Regions from separate parts of the Amycolatopsis umgeniensis genome, predicted to be linked through region 1. Evidence: riboswitches for the same ligand, from Rfam matches in the RefSeq annotation. Region 1 holds a riboswitch; the other holds the start of a gene.
The links. A riboswitch is a leader RNA that binds a small molecule or an ion and turns the genes downstream of it on or off. The one in region 1 is predicted to bind glycine.

Region 1 (5,610 bases):
TTCCTGCTGCCCCTGTCGCAGTTGGCGTTCGAGCCGGCCGGTGCGGAACTCCTCGACGATCGGCGCCGACATGAACCAGCCTTCGGCGTCCGATCCGCTCGAGGCCATCTCGACCATGACCCGCACCAGTTCCGGGTACGAGCCGAGGAACTCGATCTCCGCCTCGATATATCCGCGCAGCAGCCCGGCCCGGTCGGTCGTGCCCTGGATCCGCTCCTCGAGGAACTTGTCCTTCATCCCGGTCGCGGTGGTGACCACGGCCTGCATGAGGCCCGCCTTGTTGGTGAAGTGGTAGGAGATGATCCGGGTGCTGGACAGCCCGGCCCGCTCCTTGATCTTCGCGAACGACGTCTTGTGGTAGCCGAGGTCGGAGATCGTCGCGATCGTGGCGCCGACGATCTGGGCCCGCCGGGCGGCTTCGGTGACCGACAGCCCGAGCTCCGCCTGCACCTCTTGCATGGCACTTTGCGTGGAGGGAGTTACTTGCATGAGTAAAAAATAACACGGCTGAGTAAAACCGGCAAGCGTGCAGCCGTTCGGGGGACTGCCGTGGACAAGCCTCAAGAAGAGCTTGAGGTCGACCGCGCGTCGCGTTGACCGCTTTGCCGGACGCGCTTACCGTCAATGGAGGTAAATCGCCAAGGTGTGATTCGGATGTCTGGGGCATCCGTCTTGACGATGGACTCCGGTGCGGACTCACGTGGGTCCGCGCGGCTTTGTTCGCCGGCCGCCAGGTCGGGCGAGGGGAGGCATGGCGTGGTCGAGGCTGGTAGCCCTCAAGAGCCGCTCGTTCCGGTCGCTGACGGCGAGCAGGGCGAGCTGTTCCCCGACTCTTCCCTCCCGGACGAACTCGTCGGTTACCGCGGTCCCGCAGCCTGCCAGATCGCCGGGATCACGTACCGGCAGCTCGACTACTGGGCCCGCACGAAGCTGGTCGCGCCGAGTATCCGCACGGCGCACGGATCCGGTTCGCAGCGGCTCTACTCGTTCAAGGACATCCTCGTCCTGAAGGTCGTCAAGCGCCTGCTGGACACCGGTGTCTCGCTGCAGAACATCCGCGTCGCCGTCGACCACCTGCGGCTGCGCGGCGTCCGCGACCTCGCCAGGGTCACCCTGTTCTCCGACGGCACCACCGTGTACGAGTGCACCTCGCCCGAAGAGATCGTCGATTTACTCCAGGGCGGGCAGGGTGTTTTCGGCATCGCGGTCAGCGGGGCGATGCAGGAGATCAGCGGCACCATCCACGAGTTCCAGGCCGAGCGGGCCGACGGCGGCGTGATCGAAACCGTCACGCCGGACGAGCTCACGCAGCGCCGTAACGCGCGTCGCACCGGCTGATCATGAAGCCGCGCGAGCGGCAGGGTAGGCTCACTTCCGCGGTCGACGAATCCGCGCGGGAGAGACCGAGCCGATAACCGTTGAGCTCGGCGCCGAAGGAGCAAGTCCTCCCCGGAACCTCTCAGGCACCCTGGACCGCGCGGAAGAGACGCCTCTGGAAAGTGGTTCGCCAGGTCACAGCCTGGCGGCCCCGCCGACGGTGCAAGCCCGGCTCAACACTCGGGCGAAACTCTCAGGCGCCCCCACGGGGGTACGGACAGAGTGGGGAGGGCCAGGACAATCCGTCCCGGCCCCACCCCCGCGTCTTGGGAGGTCCCCGATGGAGCCAGTTTCACTGGCCGCGCTCGAATCCGGAACCCTCTTCGCGGACCGGCACATCGGTCCCGGCGCGGAGGAACTCGCGCGCATCCTCGATGTCGTCGGCGTCGCTTCCCTCGACGAACTGGCCGAGCGCGCCGTCCCCGCGTCGCTCCGGGAATCCGCGACGCCGTCGGATCTGCCGCCGCCCGCCAGTGAGACCGGCGCGCTCGCCGAACTCCGCGCGCTCGCCGCGCGCAACCGGCCGATGGTCCAGATGATCGGCCTCGGCTACCACGACACCGTCACCCCGCCGGTCATCCGCCGGAACGTGCTGGAAAGCCCGGCCTGGTACACCGCGTACACGCCGTACCAGCCGGAGATCTCGCAAGGCAGGCTCGAAGCGCTGCTCAACTTCCAGACCATGGTCGCCGATCTGACCGGTCTGCCGATCGCCAACGCGTCCATGCTGGACGAGGCGACCGCGGCGGCCGAGGCGATGACACTGGTCCGCCGGGCGGGAAAGCCGAAGTCGAACCGGTTCGTGGTCGACGAGGACACGCTGCCCCAGACGATCGAGGTCCTGCGCACCCGTGCCGAACCGCTCGGCATCGAGCTGGTGACCGCGGACCTGTCCCAGGGCATCACCGGACTCGGCCTCGGTGGTGACTTCTTCGGGGTGCTGCTGTCCTATCCCGGCGCGTCCGGTGTCGTCCGCGAATGGGACCACACCATCGCCGAGGCCAAGGCGCTGGGCGCGGCCGTGGTGATGGCCGCGGATCCGCTGGCGCTGACCCTGCTGCGGTCGCCGGGCGAGCTCGGCGCCGACGTCGCGATCGGGTCCACACAGCGGTTCGGTGTCCCGATGGGCTTCGGTGGCCCGCACGCGGCGTACCTCGCCGTCCGGCAAGGACTGGAACGGCAGTTGCCCGGACGGCTCGTCGGGGTGTCGAAGGACGCCGACGGCGCCCCCGCGTACCGGCTCGCGCTGCAGACGCGCGAGCAGCACATCCGCCGGGAGAAGGCCACCAGCAACATCTGCACCGCGCAGGTGCTCCTGGCGGTCATCGCGTCGATGTACGCGGTGTATCACGGCCCCGAAGGTCTGCGCGCCATCGCGAACCGCGCGCACCGCATGGCCACCGTGCTCGCGGCGGGGCTCGCCGAGAGCGGCGTGGACGTCGTGCACTGCGAGTTCTTCGACACCGTCATGGTTTCCGTGCCCGGCCGCGCGGCCGGGGTCGTCGGCACGGCTCGTGAGCTCGGGGTCAACCTCAGGCTCGTGGACGCGGACCACGTCGCCGTCGCGTGCGACGAGACGACGACCCGTGAGCACCTTTCCCTGGTGTGGAAGGCTTTCGGGGTCGCGGTGTCCGATGTGGACTCGCTCGACGCGGACACCGCCGACGGCTTCCCGCCGGATCTGCGCCGCACCAGCGACTACCTGACGCATCCCGTGTTCCACACGCACCGCTCGGAGACGGCGCTGCTGCGGTACCTGAGGGCGTTGTCCGACAAGGACGTCGCACTCGACAGGAGCATGATCCCGCTCGGCTCGTGCACGATGAAACTCAACGCCACGGCCGAAATGGAGCCGATCACCTGGCCCGAGTTCGCCGGTCTGCACCCGTTCGCGCCCGCCGAGGACGCGGCCGGGTTGCTCACCATCGTGAAGGATCTGGAGCGGTGGCTGGCCGGTATCACCGGCTACGACGCGGTTTCCCTTCAGCCGAACGCCGGAAGTCAGGGCGAGTTCGCCGGACTGCTGGCGATCCGGGCCTACCATCGCGAACGCGGGAACGCGGCGCGGGACGTCTGCTTGATCCCGTCGAGCGCGCACGGGACGAACGCGGCCAGCGCGATCATGGCCGGGATGCGCGTCGTGGTGGTGAAATGCGACGACGAGGGGAACATCGACCTCGGTCACCTCAAGTCCACTGTGGACGAGCATGCGGACGACCTGGCCGCGATCATGATCACGTATCCGTCCACGCACGGCGTGTACGAGGACACCGTCCGCGAGGTCTGCGCGCTGGTGCACGACGCGGGCGGCCAGGTGTACGTCGACGGCGCGAACCTGAACGCGCTGATCGGCGTGGCGCAGTACGGCAAATTCGGCGCGGACGTCTCGCATCTCAACCTGCACAAGACCTTCTGCATCCCGCACGGCGGCGGCGGACCAGGTATCGGCCCGATCGGCGTCGGCGCGCATCTGGCGCCGTACCTGCCGAACCATCCGCTGCAGCCGGACGCGGGCCCGGCCACCGGTGTCGGCCCGATCAGCGCCGCGCCGTGGGGGAGCGCGTCGATCCTGCCGATCTCCTGGGCCTACGTCCGGATGATGGGCGCGGAGGGCCTGAGGCGCGCGACGCTGACAGCGGTCGCGAACGCCAACTACGTCGCCAAGCGCCTCGCGGAGCACTACCCGGTGCTGTATTCCGGCCACGACGGCCTGGTGGCGCACGAATGCATCCTCGACCTTCGTGCGCTCACCAAGCGGACCGGTGTCACCGTCGACGACGTCGCCAAGCGGCTCGCCGACTACGGCCTCCACGCGCCGACGATGTCCTTCCCGGTCGCGGGCACGCTCATGGTCGAGCCCACCGAGAGCGAGGATCTCGGCGAACTCGACAGGTTCTGCGACGCGATGATCGCGATCCGCGGCGAGATCGAGAAGGTCGCCGCGGGGGAATGGCCGGTGGCCGAGAGCCCGCTGCGGAACGCCCCGCACACCGCGCGCTGCCTCGCGGGCGAGTGGGATCGCCCGTACAGCAGGGAGAACGCGGTCTTCCCGGCCGGCTTCCAGGCGGCGAAGATCTGGCCTCCGGTGCGGCGGATCGACGGGGCCGCGGGTGACCGCAACCTCGTCTGCTCCTGCCCGCCGCCGGAGGCCTTCGCCTGATCGTCAGCCGGGCATCTTGTCCAGAAAGCCCAGCACCTGCTTGATCCGCCCGTCCTCGACGGTGATGACGTCGAAGCCGATCGCCAGCGGCTCCCGTGTCCCCTCCGGACCGAGGTACCACTGGAACCGCGCGATGTCGTGATGCGCGTCGGGGGCCGCGGGCAGGCTGAACGTCAGACCGGCGAACTGGGCCTGCGCGCCGGCGATGAAACCGTCGACACCGTCGTGACCGGTGACGGCGCCGAGCGGGTCGGTGTAGGCGGCGTCCTCGGTGAACACTTCGGCGATGAGCGCGCGGCGCTTGTCCGCGTCGGTCTCGTTCCACACGGCGATGTACTGCTCGGCGACGCGCTGGATGTCCGACATGGTGTCTCCTCTTTCGTTGCGGGGTAACCGATGACGCAACTCTGTCGGCTGAGGGTGGGTCTCGTCGATTACGCGTGAGGTAATGGCGGCCCGGCACACGTGGTGCGTAAGTTCGTGATCGTGACGACCACAGTGACGGCAGGCCGGGCCGGGCGACCCGTCGGCGAACTGCTGCGGGAATGGCGCGATCGCCGCCGGATCAGCCAGCTCGACCTCGCCATCTCCGCCGAGATCTCGACCAGGCACCTGAGCTTCGTGGAGACCGGGCGGTCCAAGCCCAGCCGCGACATGGTGCTGCGGCTCGGCGAACATCTGGAGGTGCCCTTGCGGGAACGCAATCAGCTGCTCCTGGCGGCGGGTTACGCGCCCGCGTACCCCGAGAGCGGACTCGGCGACCCGGAGATGGCGGCGGTCCGCAAGGCTGTCCGGCAGTTGATGACGAGTCACGAGCCGTACCCGGCCGCCGTCGTCGATCGTGGATGGAACCTGGTCGACGCCAACGCGAGTGTGTCGATCATGACCGACCTGGTCTCGCCCACGTTGATGACGCCACCGGCCAACGTCCTCCGGCTGACCCTGCATCCGGAGGGTATGGCGCCTTACGTGCTCAACCTGGGGGAGTGGCGCGCGCACCTGCTCGGCAGGCTCCGGCGCCAGGTGACCCAGACGGCGGATCCGACCTTGACGGAGCTGCTGGAGGAACTGCT
Region 2 (5,610 bases), 6.5 Mb from region 1:
GACGCCGGTCTCCTTGGTGAGCCCGCGCAGGTCGAGGATGCACTCGTGCGCGACGAGGCCGTCCTGGCCGGTGTAGAGCACCGGGTAGTGCTGGTTGAGGCGCTTGGCCACGTAGTTCGCGGCGAGGACGGCGACCTGCGTCGCGGCGGTGAGCCCGCCCGCGCCCATCATGCGGACGTACGCCCACGAGATCGGCAGGATCGACGCCGAGCCGTACGGGGCGGCGCTGATCGGGCCGACGCCGGTCGAGGGACCGGCCTTCTCCAGCAGCGGGTGATTCGGCAGGTACGGCGCGAGGTGTGCGCGCACCGCGACCGGGCCGACGCCGGGGCCGCCGCCACCGTGCGGGATGCAGAAGGTCTTGTGCAGGTTCAGGTGTGAGACGTCGCCGCCGAACTCGCCCGGCTTGGCGAGACCCAGCAGCGCGTTGAGGTTCGCGCCGTCGACGTAGACCTGGCCGCCCGCGTCGTGGACGATCTTGGCCAGCTCGTCGATGCCGTTCTCGTACACACCGTGCGTGGACGGGTACGTGACCATGATCGCGGAGAGCGTTTCGCGGTTGGCCTCGACCTTGGCGCGCAGGTCTTCGAGGTCGACGTTGCCCTCGTCGGTGCACTTGACCACGACGACGCGCATCCCGGCCATCACCGCGGAGGCGGCGTTCGTGCCGTGCGCGGACGACGGGATCAAGCAGACCTCGCGCTCGGCCTGGCCGTTCGCGTGGTGGTACGCGCGGATCGCGAGCAGGCCCGCGAGCTCGCCCTGACTGCCCGCGTTCGGCTGCAGCGACACCTTGTCGTAGCCGGTGACCTCGGCCAGCCAGCTCGACAGCTGCTCGACCAGCACGTGGTAGCCCTCGGCCTGGTCGGCGGGGGCGAACGGGTGGATACCCGCGAACTCGCGCCAGCTGATCGGCTCCATCTCGGTGGTGGCGTTGAGCTTCATCGTGCAGGAGCCGAGCGGGATCATGCCGCGGTCGAGCGCGTAGTCCAGGTCGGACAGGCTGCGCAGGTACCGCAGCATCGCCGTCTCGGAGCGGTGCGAGTGGAAGACCTCGTGGGTGAGGTACTCGCTCTCGCGGCCGAGGCCGGTGGGCAGCGACTGAATGCTTTCGGCCTTGTTCTCGATCCCGAAGGCGTTGAGGACCTTGGCGATGATCGCGGGCGTGGTGACCTCGTCGACGGCGATGCGGACGTGGTCGGCGTCGACCGGGCCGAGGTTGATGCCGTTCTCGCGAGCGACGGCGACGACCGCTTCGGCCTGACCGGGCATGCGGGCGAGGACGGTGTCGAAGAAGCCCTCGTGGACGACCTCGACGCCACCTGCGCGCAGCGCGCCCGCCAGCCCGGCGGCGAGCTCGTGGACGCGGGTCGCGATGCGCTTGAGGCCGTCCGGACCGTGGTAGACCGCGTACATCGCGGCGAGCACGGCGGGCAGGACCTGCGCGGTGCAGATGTTGGACGTGGCCTTCTCGCGGCGGATGTGCTGCTCGCGGGTCTGCAGGGCGAGGCGGTACGCGGGGTTGCCGTCGGCGTCGACCGAAACGCCGACGAGGCGGCCCGGCAGCGAACGCTCGAGCCCGGTGCGGACGGCCATGTACCCGGCGTGCGGGCCGCCGTAGCCGAGCGGGACACCGAAGCGCTGGGTCGAACCGGCGGCGATGTCGGCGCCGAACTCACCCGGCGCGGTGATCAGCGTGAGGGCGAGCAGGTCGGCGGCGACGGTGTACAGCGCGCCGGCGGCCTTCGCGGTCTCGGAGATGGCAGAGTAGAAGCCCGCGCCGCGCAGCACGCCGGAAGCGCCCGGGTACTGCACGACCACGCCGAAGAACTCTTCCGGCAGGCCGGTGAGCAGGTCGCGGACCTCGACCTCGACGCCCATGGCCTCGGCGCGGGTGCGGACGACGGCGATGGTCTGCGGGAGACACTCGGCGTCGAGGACGACCTTGTTCGACTTGGACTTCGACACGCGGCGCATCAGCATGACGGCCTCGGCGACGGCGGTGGACTCGTCGAGCAGCGAGGCGTTCGCGGTGGCGAGACCGGCCAGCTCGGAGACCATGGTCTGGAAGTTGAGGAGGGCTTCGAGACGGCCCTGCGAGATCTCCGGCTGATACGGCGTGTACGCCGTGTACCAGGCCGGGTTCTCCAGCACGTTGCGGCGGATGACCGCCGGGGTGACCGTGTCGTGGAAGCCGAGGCCGATCATCTGCGTCATCGGCTTGTTGAGCGCGGCGAGCGCGCGGAGCTCGGCGATGGCGTCCTCTTCGGACGCGGCGGGGGGAAGCTCGAGGTCACGGGTGACCCGGATCGCGGACGGCACCGCGGCCTGGACCAGGGCATCGAGACTGCCGTAGCCGACCTCGGCGAGCATCTTGGCCTGCTCGGACTCCGAGGGGCCGATGTGCCGGTCGTCGAAGGACGTACTGGTCAAGGGAGCTCCTTCAATCAGGCGCCGGATAGACCGGTGCGCTGGGAACTCCCCCTCTGTCATGGCACCTGAGAGTTTCACCACCCGTGAACGGGGTGGCTTTCACCTTGGGTGAGGCGCACTTGCGCGCCTGCTTTCCAGAGTGGCCTCGCGGAAGCGGTAGTGGGTACCTGAGAGATTCCGGGGAGTTTGCTCCTTCGGTGCCCCACCACGTTCGTGGGGGCTCTCCCGCTCCAGCTCAACGGCCCTGTCTGCAGTTGTGCGCACACCGTACCTGGCGTGTTCGGCGCGCGTCTACTTCTGGCCGGACACGTCACTTCTCCCGTTCGCCCGGACACCCGCGGTGCCCGGACGGCCGTCACTCGCGTGATCAGAAGCGGAACTCGCGTGATCAGAGGCGGAACTCATGAGTCACGGCTCTGATCACGCGAGTCACGGGCCTGATCACGCGAGTTACGGCTCTGATCACGCGAGTTCCGCGTTCTCCATCATCATTTCGGCGGTGATGGTGCCGCAGAGCTCGGCGCAGCGCATCATCATGTCGGCGGCCTCGGCGAGTTCGGCGTCGCCGGTCTTGGCGCACTCCTCGGCGCACATGCGCATCATCTGGGAGGACAGGCCGCACATCTTCGCGCACATGCGCATCATCTCGAGGTCGGCGACCATGGACGAACAGCGCATCATCATGTCAGCGCTCATCCGCGACATGTCCGCGCAGGTCACCATCATCATCCCGAGCTTGGCGCCGCCGATCTCCATGCAGCGCGTCATCATCTCCTCGCACCTGACGTGGCACTCGTTGCACAGGTCGATGCAGTCGCGCATGGCGGTGCTCATCTGCCGGGTCATCCTGGGGGCCTCCGCGCTTCTCGGATCGCGGAACCGGGCGGCTCCGCGTCTCAGGACTACCGCGCAGGTCAGGGGTACGCCATCCCAGCAACCGGGACGAGTGACGCCCGGGCAAGCAAGTCCGTGAAGGCCTCCTTGAGGGACCCTGGGTCCCTCAAGGAGGCCTTCACGGACAGCGCGGGGTCCCTCACAAAGGGGTGACGTAGGCTCCCGAGATCCCGCCGTCCACCAGGAACTGCGACGCCGTGATGAACGAGGCGTCGTCGCTCGCCAGGAAGGCGACCGCGCCCGCGATCTCCTCCGGCTCCGCGAACCGCCCGACCGGCACGTGCACCAGCCGCCGCGCGGCCCGCTCGGGGTCCTTCGCGAACAGTTCCTTCAGCAGCGGCGTGTTCACCGGACCCGGGCACAGCGCGTTGACCCGGATGTTCTCCCGCGCGAACTGCACGCCCAGTTCCCGGCTCATCGCCAGGACCCCGCCCTTGGACGCGGTGTAGGAGATCTGCGACGTCGCCGCGCCCATCACCGCGACGAAGGACGCCGTGTTGATGATCGAGCCCTTCCCCTGCCGTTGCATATGGGGCAGCACGGCCTTGCAGCACAGGTACACCGAGGTCAGGTTGACCTTCTGCACCTTCTCCCACGCGTCGATGCCCGTGGTGAGGATCGAGTCGTCCTCGGGCGGGGAGATGCCGGCGTTGTTGAACGCGACGTCGACCGAGCCGAATTCGTCCACTGTGGACTGGAAGAGGGCCTCGACCTGGTCGGCGTCGGTGACGTCGGCCTGGATGAACCGGCCGCCGACCTCGTCGGCCGCGGCTTTGCCCGCCTCGGCGGAGATGTCGCCGATGACGACCTTCGCGCCCTCGCTCGCCAGCCGCCTCGCCGTGGCGAGACCGATGCCGCTGCTGCCGCCGGTGATGACCGCGACGCGGCCTTCGAAACGCTGAACCATCATTCCTCCGTGCTGATAAAGACGTTCTTGGTCTCGGTGAAGGCGTCGACAGCGTCCGGGCCGAGTTCGCGGCCGAGCCCGGACTGCTTGAACCCGCCGAACGGCGTCCAGTACCGGACGGACGAATGCGAGTTGACCGAGAGATTCCCGGCTTCGACGCCGCGCGCGACGCGGAAGGCGCGGCCGACGTCGCGGGTCCAGATCGAGCCGGACAGGCCGTACTCGGTGTGGTTGGCCATGGTGATCGCGTCCGCCTCGTCGGTGAACGGGACCACCGCGACGACCGGGCCGAAGATCTCGTCCGAGGCCAGCGGATGCCGCAGGTCCGGCGGGGTGACGACGGTCGGCGGGAACCAGTTGCCCGGCCCCAGCGGCGCGCTCCCCCGGAACGCCACCGGCGCGGCGTCGTCCACATAGGACGACACCTTCGCGTGGTGCCCGGCCGAGATCAGCGGGCCCATCTCGGTCATCTCGAGGCGGGGATCGCCGACGACTACACCCTTCACCGCGGGTTCCAGCAGCTCCATGAACCGGTCGTACACGCTCGCCTGCACCAGGATCAGCGACCGCGCGCAGCAGTCCTGCCCCGCGTTGTCGAACACCCCGTACGGCGCGGTGGCCGCGGCCTTCTCCAGATCGGAATCGGCGAAGACGATGTTCGCGTTCTTGCCGCCGAGTTCCAGCGTCACCCGCTTCACCTGCGCGGCGCAGCCAGCCATGATCTGCTTGCCGACCTCGGTGGAGCCGGTGAACACCACCTTGCGCACCGCCGGATGGTCCACGAACCTCTGTCCCACCACGGATCCCTTGCCGGGGAGCACCTGGAAGACGTCCGAGGGGATCCCTGCCTCGCGGGCCAGCTCGCCGAGGCGGATCGCGGTCAGCGGGGTGAGTTCGGCCGGTTTGAGCACGACGGTGTTCCCGGCGGCCAGCGCGGGCGCGAAACCCCAGCCCGCGATGGGCATCGGGAAGTTCCACGGCACGATCACCCCGACCACGCCGAGCGGCTCGTGGAACGTCATGTTCACCCCGCCGGGTACCGGGATCTGCTTGCCGCTCAACCGCTCGGGCGACGCCGAGTAGTACGTCAGCACGTCGCGGACGTTGCCCGCCTCCCAGCGCGCGTTGCCGATCGTGTGCCCCGCGTTGGCGACTTCCAGCTGGGCGAGGTTCTCGATGTCGGCGTCGACGGCGTCGGCGAACCGGCGCAGCAGCCGTGCCCGGTCGCCGGGGGTCACCGCACGCCAGGCGGGGAACGCCGCCTGCGCGCGGGCGATCGCCGCGTCGGTCTCCTCGGCCGAGGTCGGCTCGACCGACCGCACCACTTCTTCGGTGGCGGGGTTGATCACCTCGAACGTGGTCATGAGCGCTCCTTC

Region 2: linked by a shared signal. The riboswitch ahead of gcvP (aminomethyl-transferring glycine dehydrogenase) and the one ahead of gcvP (aminomethyl-transferring glycine dehydrogenase) in region 1 are both predicted to bind glycine.

The regions. Positions count from the first base shown of each region.
Region 1 covers NZ_JACHMX010000001.1:8,814,583-8,820,192, forward strand. The annotation lists gene HDA45_RS40140 (TetR/AcrR family transcriptional regulator) at 1-459, opposite strand, end outside; gene HDA45_RS40145 (MerR family transcriptional regulator) at 757-1,338, shown strand; glycine riboswitch at 1,385-1,486, shown strand; gene gcvP (aminomethyl-transferring glycine dehydrogenase) at 1,658-4,537, shown strand; gene HDA45_RS40155 (nuclear transport factor 2 family protein) at 4,541-4,903, opposite strand; gene HDA45_RS40160 (MmyB family transcriptional regulator) at 5,018-5,610, shown strand, end outside.
Region 2 covers NZ_JACHMX010000001.1:2,265,062-2,270,671, forward strand. The annotation lists gene gcvP (aminomethyl-transferring glycine dehydrogenase) at 1-2,433, opposite strand, end outside; glycine riboswitch at 2,477-2,581, opposite strand; gene HDA45_RS10075 (four-helix bundle copper-binding protein) at 2,896-3,279, opposite strand; gene HDA45_RS10080 (3-oxoacyl-ACP reductase) at 3,467-4,234, opposite strand; gene HDA45_RS10085 (aldehyde dehydrogenase family protein) at 4,234-5,598, opposite strand; gene HDA45_RS10090 (gamma-glutamyl-gamma-aminobutyrate hydrolase family protein) at 5,595-5,610, opposite strand, start outside.